One region of the Pantoea sp. SGAir0184 genome, then DNA from elsewhere that is predicted to be linked to it. Evidence: predicted binding sites of a transcription regulator. Region 1 holds the regulator's gene; the other holds the start of a gene.
The links. The regulator LexA, encoded in region 1, represses DNA repair genes until DNA is damaged. The targets are predictions, from matches to a motif close to TNCTGTATGTACATACAGNA.

Region 1 (8,107 bases):
GATTCCACGCCAGTCCGGTAGTTACCAGCGGGCGAATCTGATACGTATCGCGATAGCCGTTAACCTCTTTGGTGTCGATATCGCGCGATACCAGGTTCTGCCCGGTCACGCCGAAGGTCCAGTTCTCCGCGAAGTCGGTAGCGATACCGGCATCGACGTTGAAACCGGTATCGGTGCTGCGATAGCGGCTGTCGTTAATATCATTCTTGTCGTAGTTATAAACGCTGGCGGTGTAGTTATACAGCCAGGTTTTCTGCAGCTTTGGCGTGACGCCAACGGAGACCGGGTGACCGGCGATGGTGAACTCGTGCGCCATTGCGACGCCGTAATCGGTGATCAGGGCAGCCAGGCCGTTGGCACTGGAGCGCAGATTATTTTGGTCGCCCGGCAAGGGAATGCGGCCATTTGCGACCTGATCCAGATAATCGATATCGCTCTGTACCACGTTAGCGCGGATGTGCGCCGTGCCGTAGGCTTTGGTGATGAAGGCGAAAGGAAGGGTCTCGTTGGGAATGCTGACGGCCAGCGCCACGCCTGCGGTGCCATTCGCTTTATCACCGCGCAGATCGCGCAGCTGATTGGCCATATCACCTGCCGCGGCTCTGACCTGAGGCGCACCGTTGATGATCTCCGGCAGCGTGATGTTGTTGATCACGTCACGATAGCGGTCCACCGTATCAGTAATTTCGTCTACGCGATCCACTAATTTGTCTTTGTCAGTAATCTGCACACCGGCTGAAGGAAAAATGATGCTGACGTTATCTTCAGGCTGCGCTTTGGTCATCAATGCCGGGTTAGCCAGCACTGCCGAGCTCCAGGTTGAGGAAGCGACACCGGTTCCCCCCATGGCATCGTTACGCGCATCGTACCAGGTGCCAGCAGCAAATGCTGATGAGGTAACAAATACCGCATTAAAACCAACAACATAAGAAATTTTCTTGCGTCTGAATAATGTCTTCACCATGAGTCTGCCATCACCTTTTACTTGTCGTGGACTGTCTCTACGACGGAATAGTTTATTAGCCCTATTCTGAACGCTGGCTAACGCTTTATTGCTGTGAATTGAAAGGAATTAGCATTGCTATTCGCAGAATTGGTCACGCCCGCACCATTCTGCTGTTGTTTTATGCAGAAATATGAACGTCAGCTAAATTGATGCCAGAAATTACTTAAAACCTTTTGAACCATAGCCACTAAGTCAGTGAGTTGCAAAGCAAAAAGATGGGTTAACCTGTGAGAAAAAACTCAGGAAGGAAAAGCATGGCTTAACAGAAGGAGGTACCAGGACGCAACGCGGCAGATAAGTGGCTGAAAGCTGGACATTTCCTGGATGATATAAGGTAAAAAAGCAATGGCAGCAGCGTAAAAGTTTGTGTGATAAAATAACATCACCCATCACCTGGAGAATGCTTATGCCAAACCTCACGCCCGAACAACTGCTCACGCAGGCTGAATCTCTGTGCCTTGACCGTGGCGTGCGCCTCACTACGCAGCGCGCAGAAGTGCTGCGCCTGATGGCGGAGCAGAACGGTTCCATTAGCGCTTACGATTTGCTGGACCAACTGCGCATCAGTGAACCCCAGGCGAAACCACCGACTATTTATCGCGCGCTGGATTTCCTGCTGGAGCAGGGGTTTATTCATCGGGTGGAGTCAAATAACAGTTATGTGGTGTGCCACCATTTCGACGAGCCGGCGCACACATCGGTGATGCTGGTGTGCGACAACTGTGCCGCCGTCAGTGAGAAGCACGCGCACGGCGTGGAAAAGATCATCGCCGGGTTGGCCGATCAGGCGGGTTTTACCTTACGTCATAGCGTTATTGAGGCGCACGGCCTGTGTGAAAACTGTGCCGAAGTGGCGGCCTGCACACAGCCGGGTAGCTGTCAGCACGATCATGAAGTGGAAAGTAAGAAGAAGGTGCGTAAAGGGTAACTGGCACGTCCGTGTGCCAGGCCGATCGTAACGATCAGCGGGTAGGAGCATCATCCTTAAAGCGGGAGACTTACCAGCGGTAATCTTTGTTTTGACTTTCCCAGTCTTTCAATTCACGTTCAGCTTCATCTTTGGCGTAACCGTAACGTTCCTGGATTTTACCCACCAGCTGATCGCGTTTCCCTTCGATCACGGTCAAATCGTCATCGGTCAACTTGCCCCATTTCTCTTTAAACTTCCCTTTAAACTGCTTCCAGTTTCCGCTCGCTTCGTCTTTGTTCATAACAATCCTCCACGTCTTCCTGAATGAGATGGTTTATTTCTCATGTAATGCCGGAAATAACCATATAACGCGCTACTTATCTGCGCCGTTTGAGATAATTATAGTAGCCGCTTCGGATTGTGCACGGAATTACAGATTATTCTGGTGCCTGCGCTGCGCTTATGGCTGACTAAACCAGCTGTCACGCTGCCAGTGGCGGCGCCACATCCATCCCAGCGTCAGGCCGCGCAGCGCCAGAAACACCGTGATCGCCAGCCATAAACCGTGATTCCCTAACCACGGCAGCGTTAGCAAAGTGATACCGAAACCGGCTGCTGCCATGATCATGCTGTTACGCATTTCGCGGCCGCGCGTCGCGCCAATGAACATGCCGTCCAGCAGATAACACCAGACGCCGACCAGCGGTAAAATTACCTGCCACAGCAGAAAGCGATCGGCCATCTCACGCAGCGGCTGCAGCGAGGTAAGCAATGCAACAATGTACGGCCCGCTGAGCGCATAAATAAGCGCAAACAGCAGCGCAACGATACCCGCCTGGCGACAGGCGGCATGCCAGATCAGCAGCAGCCGGCTGCGATCTTTTGCCCCTACCGCTTCACCCGAGCAGGCTTCCACCGCGTAAGCAAAGCCGTCCAGCGCATAGGCAGTAAACGTCAGGAACATCAACAGCACCGCATTGACCGCAACCACATCCGGTCCGATGCGTGCACCCAGCAGGGTCAGTGAGGCAAAGCAAATCTGCAGCATGAGCGAGCGCAGCATGATGTCGCGATTAAGGCGAAATAACCGCGCCGCGTCACCGCGCCAGCTGTTTTTCAGCAGTTTGAAATCGATGCCGCGCAGTTTCAGTACGCGCGCCACCATCCATAATCCCACTGCCAGCGTCACGTATTCGGCCAGCGCCGTGGCGGCGGCGGCACCGGCAACGCCCCAGTGCAATTTCAGCACCAGCAGCAGATCGAGCAGGATGTTGACCAGGTTTCCGACAATCAGCAGAACCATCGGCGCACGCGCATACTGCACGCCCAGCAGCCAGCCGAGAATCACCAGGTTAGCCAGCGTAGCCGGTGCGCTCAGCCAGCGGATTTCAATGAAGATCTGCGCCTGCTGCTGGACTTCCGCGCTGCCGCCCATCAGCGTTGCCGCCAGGCTACTGGCAGGAGAACGCAGCAGCGCCAGCAGCAACCCGGCGGCAAGAGCGATCAGCAGCGGCTGCATCAGTGCGCGCGCCAGTGCCTGTTTATCGCCGGCCCCGAACGCCTGGGCGGTTAAACCGGTGGTGCTCATACGCAGAAACAGCAGCAGCATAAAGATGAAGCTGGTTGCCGTGGTGCCTACGGCCACGCCGCCGAGGTAGATCGGGCTATCAAGATGGCCAATCACGGCGGTATCGACCACGCCGAGCAGCGGCACAGTGATATTGGAGAGGATCATTGGCAACGCCAGTCGCCACAGCGTTTTATCAGAAGAGGAAAATAGCTGCATCAGCCCCATCCCGAGGGTTACGGTAGTCGGCCTGAGCGAGCGCCTTACGGGCCGGGAACAAGAGTATGATTAAAGCAGACTGCGGCCAGCGCGCGAGCGCCGCCGCAGCGGGGGAGATCAACCGGGTTTCAGAGCCACTCGCCGTTGCGCACGATGCCAACGGCCAGCCCTTCCACGGTTAGCGACTGTTCACGGGTATCCACAACAATCGGCTGGAAATCATTGTTTTCCGGCAGCAGCTGGACAATCGCGCCCTGCTTCTTCCAGCGTTTCACCGTGACTTCATCATCGATACGCGCAACCACCACCTGGCCATTGCGCACTTCCTGCGTTTTATGCACCGCGAGCAGATCGCCGTCCATAATGCCGATATCTTTCATCGACATACCGCTGACGCGCAGCAGGAAATCGGCAGAGGGTTTGAACAGGTTGGCGTCGACCTGATAGTGGGCTTCGATATGTTCCTGCGCCAGCAGCGGTTCACCGGCGGCGACGCGACCGATCAGTGGCAGCCCTTCACTCGCCTCTTCTTCCATCAGCAGGCGGATACCGCGCGATGCACCGGAGACGATTTCAATGACACCTTTACGCGCCAGCGCTTTCAGGTGCTCTTCAGCAGCGTTAGGCGAGCGGAAGCCCAGTTGCGAAGCAATTTCAGCACGCGTTGGCGGCATGCCGGTCTGATTAATATGGTCGCGAATCAGGTCATAGACCTGTTGCTGCCTGCTGGTTAACGCTTTCATCCCGCCCCCTGGTTGTTTATACAGTCGCTGTGAGTATATACAGGTATTGGCGAAATGAAAACCGAAACAGAGGGAAAAATCAGCGGCTTGATGAATGTGGAATGTTTATCGCAAATGCGACCAAAGCAGCGCGATCCAGACAAACAGAGCCAGTAAGATAGCCAGCAGTACCGCCGCCGAGCCCATGTCTTTGGCGCGTCCCGCCAGCGGATGGCGTTCCTGACCAATACGGTCCACCACGGCTTCGATGGCACTATTAAGGATCTCAACAATGACTACCAGCACCACCGAGCCAATCAGCAACACACGCGTGATGATATCGACATCCAGCCAGCAGGCGATGGCAACCGCGACCAGTGCGGCAATCGCCTCCTGGCGAAAAGCGGCTTCATGCTGCCAGGCAGCGCGCAGCCCCTGCCAGGAATAACCGGCGGCTTTAATGATTCTCAGGAAACCGGTGACGTTATTTGCCATGTTGTGGAACCCTTAACTGTTTTTGACGTCAATGTCTGGGCGCGCGAGGTGGCACAGCCACAGATCTTCGCCGCACTTTCTGGTATGCTTGCCGCGCTTTGCTAACAAGAGGCTTCAAGTTGTCTATGTCAGGTTGGCGTAAACTCTATTACAAATTGTTGAATTTACCACTCTCTATTTTGGTAAAAAGTAAGGTCATTCCGACCGATCCGATCTCGGAACACGGTATCGATCCGACCCGTCCGGTGATGTATGTTTTGCCTTATGATTCAAAGGCGGACCTGCTCACGCTACGCGCACAGTGCCTGAAGCACGATCTGCCGGATCCGCTGGCGCCGCTGGAGATTGACGGCACCCTGCTGCCGCGCCACGTATTTATTCACGATGGGCCGCGCGTCTTCCCCTATTTCGTGGCGAACCCGGAGTCGGTCAAGCTTTTCCATGACTACCTCGATCTGCACCGCAATAATGCGGCGCTGGACGTACAGATGCTGCCGGTTTCCGTGATGTTTGGCCGTGCGCCAGGCCGTGAAATTCAGGGCGAACCGACGCCACATCTGCGTATTCTTAACGGTATACAGAAGTTCTTTGCCATCCTGTGGCACGGTCGCGACAGCTTTGTCCGCTTCTCGCCCACGGTTTCGCTGCGTCAGATGGCCACCGAACACGGTACCGATCAGTCGATCGCGCAGAAGCTGGCACGTGTCGCACGCATTCATTTTGCCCGCCAGCGGCTGGCAGCCGTCGGCCCGCGTCTGCCGGCACGCCAGGATCTGTTCAACAAGCTGCTGCAGTCCAAAGCAATTGAGAAAGCGGTTGAAGACGAAGCGCGCAGCAAGAAGATTTCGCATGAAAAAGCGCAGCAGAACGCCATCGAAATGATGGAAGAAGTGGCGGCGGATTTCTCGTACGAAGCGATCCGCGTGACTGACCGTGTGATGGGCTGGCTGTGGAGTCGGCTCTATCAGGGCATTAACGTGCACGGCGGCGAACGCGTGCGCCAGCTGGCGCAGGATGGTCACGAAATTGTTTACGTGCCCTGCCACCGCAGCCACATGGATTATCTGCTGCTGTCCTATGTGCTCTATCATCAGGGCCTGGTGCCGCCGCATATTGCTGCCGGTATCAATCTAAACTTCTGGCCAGCCGGACCGATTTTCCGTCGTCTCGGTGCCTTCTTTATTCGTCGTACCTTCAAAGGCAACAAGCTCTACTCCACGGTGTTCCGCGAATACCTGGGCGAGCTGTTCAGCCGCGGCTATTCGGTGGAGTATTTTGTTGAAGGCGGACGCTCGCGCACTGGCCGTCTGCTCGACCCGAAAACCGGCACGCTGTCGATGACGTTACAGGCGCTGCTGCGCGGCGGCAGCCGTCCTATCACCTTTGTGCCGATCTACATCGGTTATGAGCACGTGATGGAAGTCGGCACTTATGCCAAAGAGCTGCGCGGTGCCGCGAAAGAGAAAGAGGGCTTCATGCAGATGGTGCGCGGCCTGCGCAAGCTGCGTAACCTCGGCCAGGGCTATGTGAACTTCGGTGAGCCGCTGTCGCTGGTTAACTATCTCAACAAACAGGTTCCGGAGTGGCGCGACGCGATTGACCCTATCGATCCTCAGCGTCCGGCGTGGATGACGCCGGTGGTGAATGACATCGCGGCACGTCTGATGGTACGCATCAACGAAGCCGGCGCGGCCAACGCCATGAACCTGTGCGTGACCGCGCTGCTGGCATCGCGCCAGCGTTCGCTGACGCGTGAACAGCTGACGGAACAGCTGGAGTGCTACACCCAGCTGCTGCGCAATGTGCCGTACTCACCCGAGTCGACCGTGCCGGATCTCAGCGCTGAAGCGCTGCTCGATCACGCCATGGGCATGAACAAGTTCGAGACCGAGCAGGACAGTATTGGCGAGATCATCATTCTGCCGCGCGAGCAGGCGGTGCTGATGACCTACTATCGCAACAACATCCACCATATGCTGGTGATGCCGTCGCTGATTGCCGCTATCGTGCAGCAGCATCGGGAGATCAGCGAGGCGGAACTGCTGCGCCAGGTCAGCCTGGTCTATCCGATGCTGAAGAGCGAACTGTTCCTGCGCTGGGACAGTGCCGAACTGCCAGCCCTGCTGAATGCGCTCTGCGCCGAAATGGCGCGGCAGGGGCTGATCACCGTACAGGAAGGCCAGCTGAAAATGAGTGCGGCGCGTTACCGTACGCTGCAGCTGCTGGCGGCCGGGATTCGTGAAACGCTGCAGCGTTTCGCCATCACCTTCGCCATTCTCAGCGCCAAGCCGACCATTAACCGTGGCACGCTGGAGAAAGAGAGCCGCACGCTGGCTCAGCGTCTGTCAGTGCTGCACGGTATCAATGCGCCGGAGTTCTTCGACAAGGCAGTCTTTACCGCGCTGGTGCTGTCGCTGCGTGATGAAGGCTATATCAGTGATTCCGGTGATGCGGATGCTGAACGTACCAATATGATGTGGCAGATGCTGGCCGAACTGGTCACCAGCGATGTCCGTCTGACCATTGAGAGTGCCGTGGCGCACGACTAATGGACGACTGAAAACCGCGGCGCATCTGTCACACGCCAGATTGCGCCGCGGTTTTTATTGTCAGATTCAGGCGCGAAAAGAACGCGCTTCCCACTGCGACGACCGGCGCGCCGCCGGGGTTAATCATCCCGTCATCAGAACAGCGCAACAAACGGCTGGGTATTAAGCAGCACGCCAATAAACAGCACCAGACCAACGTAGTTGTTGTTAAGGAATGCCTGGAAGCACAGCTCACGTTCACGCCCGGCAATCAGTTTCTGCTGATGCACAAACAGCCCGCCCGCCAGCAGCAGCGACCAGTAAAACGCACCGTTCAGATGCAGTAAAATGCCCACCAGTGCCATCAGGCCCAGCGCGGCCAGCTGTAACAACCCGATAATCAGCTTGTCGTAACGCCCAAAAAGAATCGCCGTGGATTTCACGCCAATCTTCAGATCGTCGTCGCGGTCAACCATGGCGTACTGGGTGTCATAAGCCACCGTCCAGCAAATATTGGCGAGAAACACCAGCCAGCAGACAAAGGGTAAGGACTCACTAACCGCCGCCCAGCCCATCGGAATCGCCCAGCCAAACGCCGCGCCCAGCACCACCTGCGGCAGATGGGTATAGCGTTTCATAAAGGGATAAACCCACGCCAGC
Region 2 (8,107 bases), 900 kb from region 1:
GACCGGCATCGTCACCACCACCGACAACGGCGGATCCACCGGCCGCATACGCCGTTCAGAAGGCGGCATTGCCTGGGGCGACATGCGCAACTGCATTAATCAGCTGATCACCGAACCCAGCGTGGCCTCTGCCATGTTCGAGTATCGCTTTACCGGCAACGGCGAACTGGCCGGGCATAATCTGGGCAATCTGATCCTGAAAGCGCTCGATCATCTCAGCGTGCGTCCGCTGGAAGCCATCAACATTATCCGCAACCTGCTGAAGGTGGATGCGTTTCTGATTCCGATGTCAGAGCAGCCGGTGGACCTGGTCGCGCAGGATAGCGAAGGCAATATGGTGTACGGTGAAACGGCGATTGACGAAATGAAGCAGGCGCCGGAAGAGCTGATGCTGCACCCCAATGTGGTGCCGACGCGTGAAGCGCTGGACGCCGTCGCCGAGGCCGATTTGATCCTGATTGGTCCCGGCAGCTTTTACACCAGCCTGATGCCGATTCTGCTGATGGAGGAGATGGCACGCGCGCTGCGCCGGACGCCCGCCACCATGGTGTTCATCGGAAATCTCGGGCGCGAACTGAGTCCGGCGGCGGCCAGCCTGACGGTCGCCGACAAGCTGGCGATGATGGAAAAAGCCATTGGCAAACGGGTGATTGACGCTGTAGTGGTCGGCCCGTCAGCAGACACGCGCGGCGTCACTGATCGGTTGATCGTGCGCGAACCGCTGGAAGCCGCCGATATCCGCTATCGTCACGACCGCCAGCTGCTGCGCCGCGCGCTGGAACATGCCATTCAGGCGGTTTAGCCGGCGCGCAACGCGACCGCCGGTTTCACATTAAGAGGCGGCGATAAACAGTTCACGCAGCTCGTGCAGCTGGTCGCGCACCCGCGCGGCCTCTTCGAACTCCAGGTTCTGCGCGTGCTGCTGCATCTGCCCTTCCAGCTCGTGGATCTTCTTCTGCATGGCCTGGGGCGTGAGCGCCAGATAGCTGGCCTCAGCCTCGGCGGCAGTGCGTGAAGCCGTTTTGCCTTTGCCGCGCGTTTTCACCACGTTTTTGCCCAGCTCAAGAATATCGGTGATTTTCTTGTTCAGGCCCTGCGGCACAATGCCCCGCTCTTCGTTATAACGCTGCTGCTTCTCGCGGCGGCGCTCGGTCTCTTCCATCGCCCGCGCCATCGACGGCGTGATCTTATCTGCGTAGAGAATCGCTCTGCCGTTGACGTTACGCGCCGCGCGTCCGATGGTCTGAATCAGCGAGCGCTCGGAGCGCAGGAAGCCCTCTTTATCGGCGTCAAGAATCGCCACCAGCGACACTTCCGGCATATCCAGCCCTTCGCGCAGCAGGTTGATCCCCACCAGCACGTCAAACTCCCCGAGACGCAGATCGCGAATGATCTCCATACGCTCAACGGTATCAATGTCGGAATGCAGATAGCGCACCTTCTCGCCGTGCTCTTCAAGATACTCGGTGAGGTCTTCGGCCATGCGCTTGGTCAGCGTGGTGACCAGCACGCGCTCGTTGATTTCGACGCGCTTACGGATCTCCGACAGCAGATCGTCGACCTGGGTCGCCACCGGACGCACCTCAAGGATCGGATCGAGCAGACCGGTAGGCCGCACCACCTGATCGATGACGTCGCCACCCGATTTCTCCAGCTCGTAGTTACCTGGCGTGGCCGAGACGTAAATGGTCTGCGGTGCCAGCGCTTCAAACTCTTCAAAGCGCAGCGGACGGTTGTCCAGCGCCGACGGCAGGCGGAAACCGTACTCCACCAGCGTCTCTTTACGCGCGCGGTCACCGCGATACATGCCGCCAATCTGCGGAATAGTCACGTGGGATTCATCGACCACCAGCAGGCCATCCGCCGGCAGGTAATCAAACAGCGTCGGCGGCGGCTCGCCCGGTCCGCGCCCGGAGAGATAGCGCGAATAGTTTTCAATGCCCGAGCAGTAGCCGAGTTCGTTCATCATTTCGAGGTCAAACTGGGTGCGCTGGGTGATGCGCTGCTCTTCCAGCAGTTTGTTGTTCTCCAGCAGCACTTTGCGCCGCACCGCCAGCTCATCCTTAATCTCTTCCATCGCCTGCAGAATACGCTCGCGCGGCGTCACATAGTGCGTCTTCGGGTAGATGGTGAAACGCGGAATCACCGAGATCACCTGGCCGGTCAGCGGGTCGAACAGCGACAGGCGCTCAACCTCTTCATCAAACAGCTCTACACGCAGACCAATGTCATCGGATTCCGCCGGGAAGATATCGATCACTTCGCCGCGCACGCGGAAGGTGCCGCGCTGGAAAACCTGATCGTTGCGGGTGTACTGCAGTTCTGCGAGGCGGCGCAGGATGCTGCGCTGGTCGATGATCATGCCGCGCGTCAGATGCAGCATCATTTTCAGGTAGAGATCGGGATCGCCCAGGCCGTAGATAGCAGAAACCGACGCCACCACAATCACGTCGCGGCGCTCCAGCATCGCTTTAGTGGCAGAGAGACGCATCTGCTCGATGTGCTCGTTTACCGCCGCATCTTTCTCGATGAAGGTATCCGAACTGGGCACGTAGGCTTCCGGCTGATAGTAGTCGTAGTAGGAGACGAAGAACTCGACCGCGTTATCCGGGAAGAACTCTTTCATCTCACCATACAGCTGTGCCGCCAGCGTTTTATTCGGTGCCATTACCATGGTCGGCCGGTTGAGATCGGCAATGACGTTGGCGATGGTAAAAGTTTTTCCTGAACCGGTAACTCCCAGCAGCGTCTGGTGCGCCAGTCCATCCTCCAGCCCTTCTTCAAGGCGACGAATCGCCTCAGGCTGATCGCCTGAAGGTTTGAAAGCGGAGTTGAGTTTAAAGGCTTTACTCATGGTATTACGGTTCCTGCTGAAGAAGTCGGCGGGCAGGCTGGTAATTCTACTCTGCTATGGCGATTTTGCCAGAAAAAAATACTGGATATAATTACAGATATGCTGCACGATGATGGGGAGATGCCGCGATTCGCTTCAGCGTAATTTATGCGGTAATCCGGAAGCGTTTGTTGCGCAAGGTTATCCCCAGACGAGCAACGCTTTTAACAATTGTCAATAGAGCGTCATTAAATTGCAGTCTGATGACAAGCCAGACAATTCTCAGGCTTGCTTTTAAATAACCTGCTGATTTAAAAGAGATTGACTCAAAAGCCCAGTTTCGCAGCATTATGTATGCAACCCGCGTATTTCCTCGCTTGCGCCCGGTTTTCAGTCGCTAATGCACAAGGTTATCCACAGGAATAGTGGATAACTGAATCCAGCCCCACGTCCATCGGCTGTGTATAATTTTCCCCTCGCTTATCCTGCCGTGCGAAAAAATTTTTTTTGCGATTATTTTTCCATCATCCCGTGCGGCTTTAACTATTCTTTTGGCGTACCCCATCGTGCCGTAACGGGAAAAAGCCCAGCGTTAAGGCCACTTATTTCTTCAGTCCCTGCCTTATGACAGTACAGATGCACCAGAAACGTTAAGCAGTCAGCACCGTCAAAGTGCAGGCGAGTTATTACTGCGGGCAATTGTTAAGCTTTACTCATCAATTATGGCGAGTTTCGCTGCCTTTTACCCCGGTTGAGGCTGCTTTGGCGGATCTGGCCTGGGAATTGCAGTGAATTAACGGTGGAGTGACGAGTCCATGCCGGCAGGATGAACAAGCGCCGCCGGCGACAGCAGTGTCCCAATAGCCATTGTGCATGACTGTATGCCAGACGACACAGAGCGGGAGCATTCAGGCGAATAATCTGGAAGGAGAATGTCAGATGCTGAGTTTACGTTCGGTGAATCAATTTTACGGTCAGAACCATATTTTATGGGATGTGGATCTCGATCTGCCGCCAGGCACCTGCACCGGCGTGCTGGGCAGCCCGGGGATGGGCAAAACCACGCTGGTGAACTGTATTATGGGTCGCCTGCCCATTAATAGTGGATCGATGACCTGGCAGGAAGACGGCGCGCCGCCGGAAAACCTGCTGCTGCAGCCTGCTGAGCAACGCGCGCGCATGGGCATCGGCTACGTACCACAGGGACGCCACATCTTTTCCCAGATGAGCGTGGAAGATAACCTGCTGATTGCGCTGATGGCGGCACAGGACGATCGCAGCCGCGCCATTCCCGAGATGGTGTTCGATCTGTTTCCGGCGCTCTACTCGCTGCGTCATCAGCGCAGTGGCGAACTGCCGATGGATCAGCAGCAGCAGTTGGCCCTGGCGCGCGCGCTGGTGCTGCAGCCGAAACTATTGATCCTCGATGAACCCACCGAAGGCATGTCGCCGTGGCTGGAGGAGGAGATGGGGAATCTGATTCGCCGCCTGAACCGCGACTATGGCCTGACGATTCTGCTGCTGGAACAGCATGTGTCGTTCATTCGCCGCGTGGCAGACTATTTTCTGCTGCTGCATCGTGGCCGCAACGTGGCGCAGGGCAGCGTGGCGCAGCTGGATGATGTAACGGTGAGTAAGTGGCTAACGGCCACCTAGCGTCGGTAGCCTGCGGCGCAGAGTGCTGCGCCGCCGCGCCATTTACTGTGGCAGGGTAAGGTAACGGCCACAGTCGGCCTGCTGCGCCGCGCTGCTCAGCCACGGAATCTCACCGAGGAACGGGGCCGCAATGCGCTGTTGTAGCGTCGCCAGATATTCCGCATGTCGCTTACCCGGCGGCTGGATGTCATTGGCAATCCAGCCGGCGAGGCGCAACCCGCGCGTCTTCACCGCTTCCGCCGTCAGCATGGCGTGGTTGATGCAGCCGAGCTTCACGCCAACCACCAGAATCACCGGCAGCTGCTCGGCGGCGACCCAGTCGGCGTAAGTTTGCGTCGCGGACAGCGGCGTGAACCAGCCGCCCGCGCCTTCCACCAGCACCCATTCAGCCTGCTGCTCCAGCGCGCGTAAGCCAGCGGAGAGCTGCGCAAATTCAATCGGTCTGCCCTCTTCCGCGCTGACGATATGCGGCGACGTCGGTTCGATGAACGCCAGCGGGTTTACCTGCTCATAGCTCAGCGCCAGGCTGCTGTAGCGCTGCAGCGCCAGCGCGTCGCTGTTGCGCACGCCGTCGGGCGTAATCTCGCAGCCGGAGGCCACCGGTTTGTAGCCAGCAGTGCGTAATCCCGCAGCGCTGGCCGCCTGCAACAGAGCGCCGCTGGCGACTGTTTTGCCCACTTCGGTGTCAGTTCCGGTAATAAACCAGCGTGTCATTTTTGTAAAACTCCATACATCAGGTGATAACTGAGACGATAGCCGTGCGCATCCTGCGGCCAGTGCTGCTCCAGCTGCGCCAGCTGCGGGCGCGTCAGCAGAGCCGCGTGTCGCCCATCGTGCAGATGCGTTGCGCCGATGCCTTTCAGCGAGCGCATGGCGCTGAGCGCGCTTGGGAAGTGCAGCGTGACGATCTGCGTCTGGCTGCGCAGCGGCAGGCCCGCGGTCGCCAGGGCAAAGGCATCGCCGCTGAGGAAGCGATTGGCGTGACGCCGACCATCGATCTGCGCCCACGCCTGGTGCACCTCCTGCAGCGAGCCGTCGAGCAGCGTCGAGAACAGCACGCTGCCGCCCGGGCGCGTCACGCGCAGAAACTGCTGCAGCGCGGTGCGCAGATCGCTGCTCCATTGCACCGCCAGGTTGCTCCAGACGCCGTCGACGCTGTTATCTGCCAGCGGTAACTGGTCGATATCGCCCTGTAAATAGTCGTGCGCCGAGTGCTGTTCGCGCGCCGCCTGCAGCATCGCCGGTGACAGATCCAGCGCGCAGACCTGGCGACCGCGATCGCGCCAGTAGCGGCTGAACCAGCCGGTGCCGCAGCCGGCATCCAGCAGCTGTGGGCCAAATCCGGCCGGCGCCAGCGCCAGCAGCGCCTCGCCGCTCTGGCGCTGCAGCTGAGCATGCTGTTCGTAGTGCGCGGCCGCCCGGCCAAACGCCTGCGCCACCGCCTGTTTATTCACCTGCAGCGTCATACAGTGCCTCCAGTAACGCGTCGATATCTTCGGGATGATGCGCCGCGGTGAGCGTAATGCGCAGCCGCGCGGTACCCGGCGGCACCGTCGGTGGCCGGATCGCGCTTACCCAGCAACCGGCCTGCGCCAGCCGCTGTGACAGCGCCAGCGCGGCACGGTTTTCGCCAACGATCAGCGGCTGAATGGCGCTGTCAGAGGCCATCAGCTGCCACGGCAACTGCGCCGCTCCCGCGCGAAAGCGGGCAATATTTTGCTGCAACCGCGCGCGCAGCGCGTCGCCCTGCTGGATCTGCGCCAGCGCCGCCAGCAGCGCACAGCACTGCGCCGGCGGCATGGCGGTGGAATAGATTAAATGGCGCGAGAATTGCTCGACGTAATCTGCGGTGGCGTCATCACACAGCAGCGCGGCGCCGCTGACGCCAAAGCCTTTACCAAAGGTCACCACCAGCAATTCCGGTTTCACCTGCTGCTGCCAGCAGCTGCCGCGTCCCTGCTCACCGGTAACGCCAATGCCGTGCGCATCGTCCACCAGCAGCCAGCCGCCCGCGCGCCGGGTTTCGGCGGCAAGTTCAGCCAGCGGCGCACTGTCGCCATCCATGCTGAATACGCCCTCGGTCACCACCAGCGTGCCGCCTTCCGCGCGCGTCGCCAGCAGCTTCGCCAGGCTGGCCGGCTGGTTGTGGGCAAAACGGCGCAGCGTTGCCGGACTGTGGCTGGCGGCATCCAGCAGCGAGGCGTGCGCCAGTTTGTCAGCGATAATGCGATCCGACTTTTGCGCCAGCAGATGGATCACTGCCTGGTTGGCGGCAAAGCCGGAGATAAACAGCAGCGCGCGCGGGTAGCCGAGCCAGGACGCCAGCTGCTGCTCCAGCTGCGCATGGTGACGGCTGTAGCCGGTGACGTGGCCGGAAGCGCCGGCACCGACGCCCGCCTCGCGCACACCCTGCTGCCAGGCGGCCATCACCGCCGGATGCTGGCTCAGCCCGAGGTAATCATTGCTGGAGAAGTGGCGATAGCGCTGCCCGTCGAGGGTAATTTCACGCACGCTGTTGTGCTCAATGCGCCGCCGCTGCCGCCAGCCGTCGGCGGCACGCTGCGCCGTCAGCGCCTGCGCAATACGTTCAGACCACATTTACACGGCCGCGTTATAGAACTGCGCGCTGTCGGCGTGCAGCAACTGCTCGCTGAGCTGATGCTGCTGTTCGTTATCGCCTGCAGTCGTGGCGGTGTGCTCCGGATTCAGGCCCAGCTTGCGGAACAGGATCAGATCTTTGTCCTCTTCCGGGTTCGGCGTGGTCAGCAGCTTGCAGCCGTAGAAAATCGAGTTGGCACCCGCCATGAAGCACATCGCCTGGGTCTGTTCGCTCATCTGCTCGCGACCGGCCGACAGGCGCACGTGCGAGGTTGGCATCATGATGCGCGCCACGGCAATGGTGCGGATAAAGTCGAACGGCTCGACGTCATCGTTATCCGCCAGCGGCGTGCCTTTGACTTTCACCAGCATGTTAATCGGCACGCTCTCCGGCGGCGTGGGCAGGTTGGCCAGCTGCACCAGCAAACCGGCGCGGTCGTTGACCGTTTCGCCCAGCCCGACAATGCCGCCCGAGCACACTTTGATGCCGGCGTTGCGCACTTTATCCAGCGTATCAAGACGCTCCTGATAGGTACGGGTGGTGATGATGCTGCCGTAAAACTCCGGCGAGGTGTCGAGGTTATGGTTGTAAAAATCGAGCCCGGCGCTGGCCAGCCGCTGCGCCTGATCGTGGTCGAGCGTTCCCAGCGTCATGCAGGTTTCCATGCCCATGGCTTTCACGCCCTGCACCATCTGCTCAAGGTACGGCATGTCGCGCTCGTGCGGGTTTTTCCACGCTGCGCCCATGCAGAAGCGGCTGGAGCCGGCTGCTTTGGCCTTGCGCGCCGATTCCAGCACCGCTTCCACCTCCATCAGGCGCTCGGTTTCCAGCCCGGTTTTGTAACGCGCGCTCTGCGGACAGTATTTACAGTCTTCCGGACAGGCGCCGGTTTTGATCGACAGCAGCGTGCTGACCTGCACCTGACGCGGGTCGAAGTGCTGGCGGTGCACCTGCTGTGCTTCAAACATCAGCTCGAGAAAAGGTTTATCAAATAGCGCCTGAGCCTGAGCCAGTGTCCA

Region 2: uvrB (excinuclease ABC subunit UvrB) is a predicted target of LexA. The motif match lies at 2,934-2,953, and genes of this name have one in related genera.

Annotation. Positions count from the first base shown of each region.
Region 1 covers NZ_CP028050.1:3,831,420-3,839,526, forward strand. Annotated here, with positions in the region: gene traF (conjugal transfer protein TraF) at 1-964, opposite strand, end outside; gene zur (zinc uptake transcriptional repressor Zur) at 1,413-1,934, shown strand; gene C1N60_RS18170 (CsbD family protein) at 2,005-2,217, opposite strand; gene dinF (MATE family efflux transporter DinF) at 2,377-3,702, opposite strand; gene lexA (transcriptional repressor LexA) at 3,831-4,445, opposite strand; gene C1N60_RS18185 (diacylglycerol kinase) at 4,551-4,919, opposite strand; gene plsB (glycerol-3-phosphate 1-O-acyltransferase PlsB) at 5,045-7,468, shown strand; gene ubiA (4-hydroxybenzoate octaprenyltransferase) at 7,603-8,107, opposite strand, start outside.
Region 2 covers NZ_CP028050.1:2,926,690-2,934,796, forward strand. Annotated here, with positions in the region: gene yvcK (gluconeogenesis factor YvcK family protein) at 1-802, shown strand, start outside; gene uvrB (excinuclease ABC subunit UvrB) at 833-2,854, opposite strand; gene C1N60_RS13865 (ABC transporter ATP-binding protein) at 3,773-4,489, shown strand; gene bioD (dethiobiotin synthase) at 4,532-5,203, opposite strand; gene bioC (malonyl-ACP O-methyltransferase BioC) at 5,200-5,955, opposite strand; gene bioF (8-amino-7-oxononanoate synthase) at 5,936-7,087, opposite strand; gene bioB (biotin synthase BioB) at 7,088-8,107, opposite strand, start outside.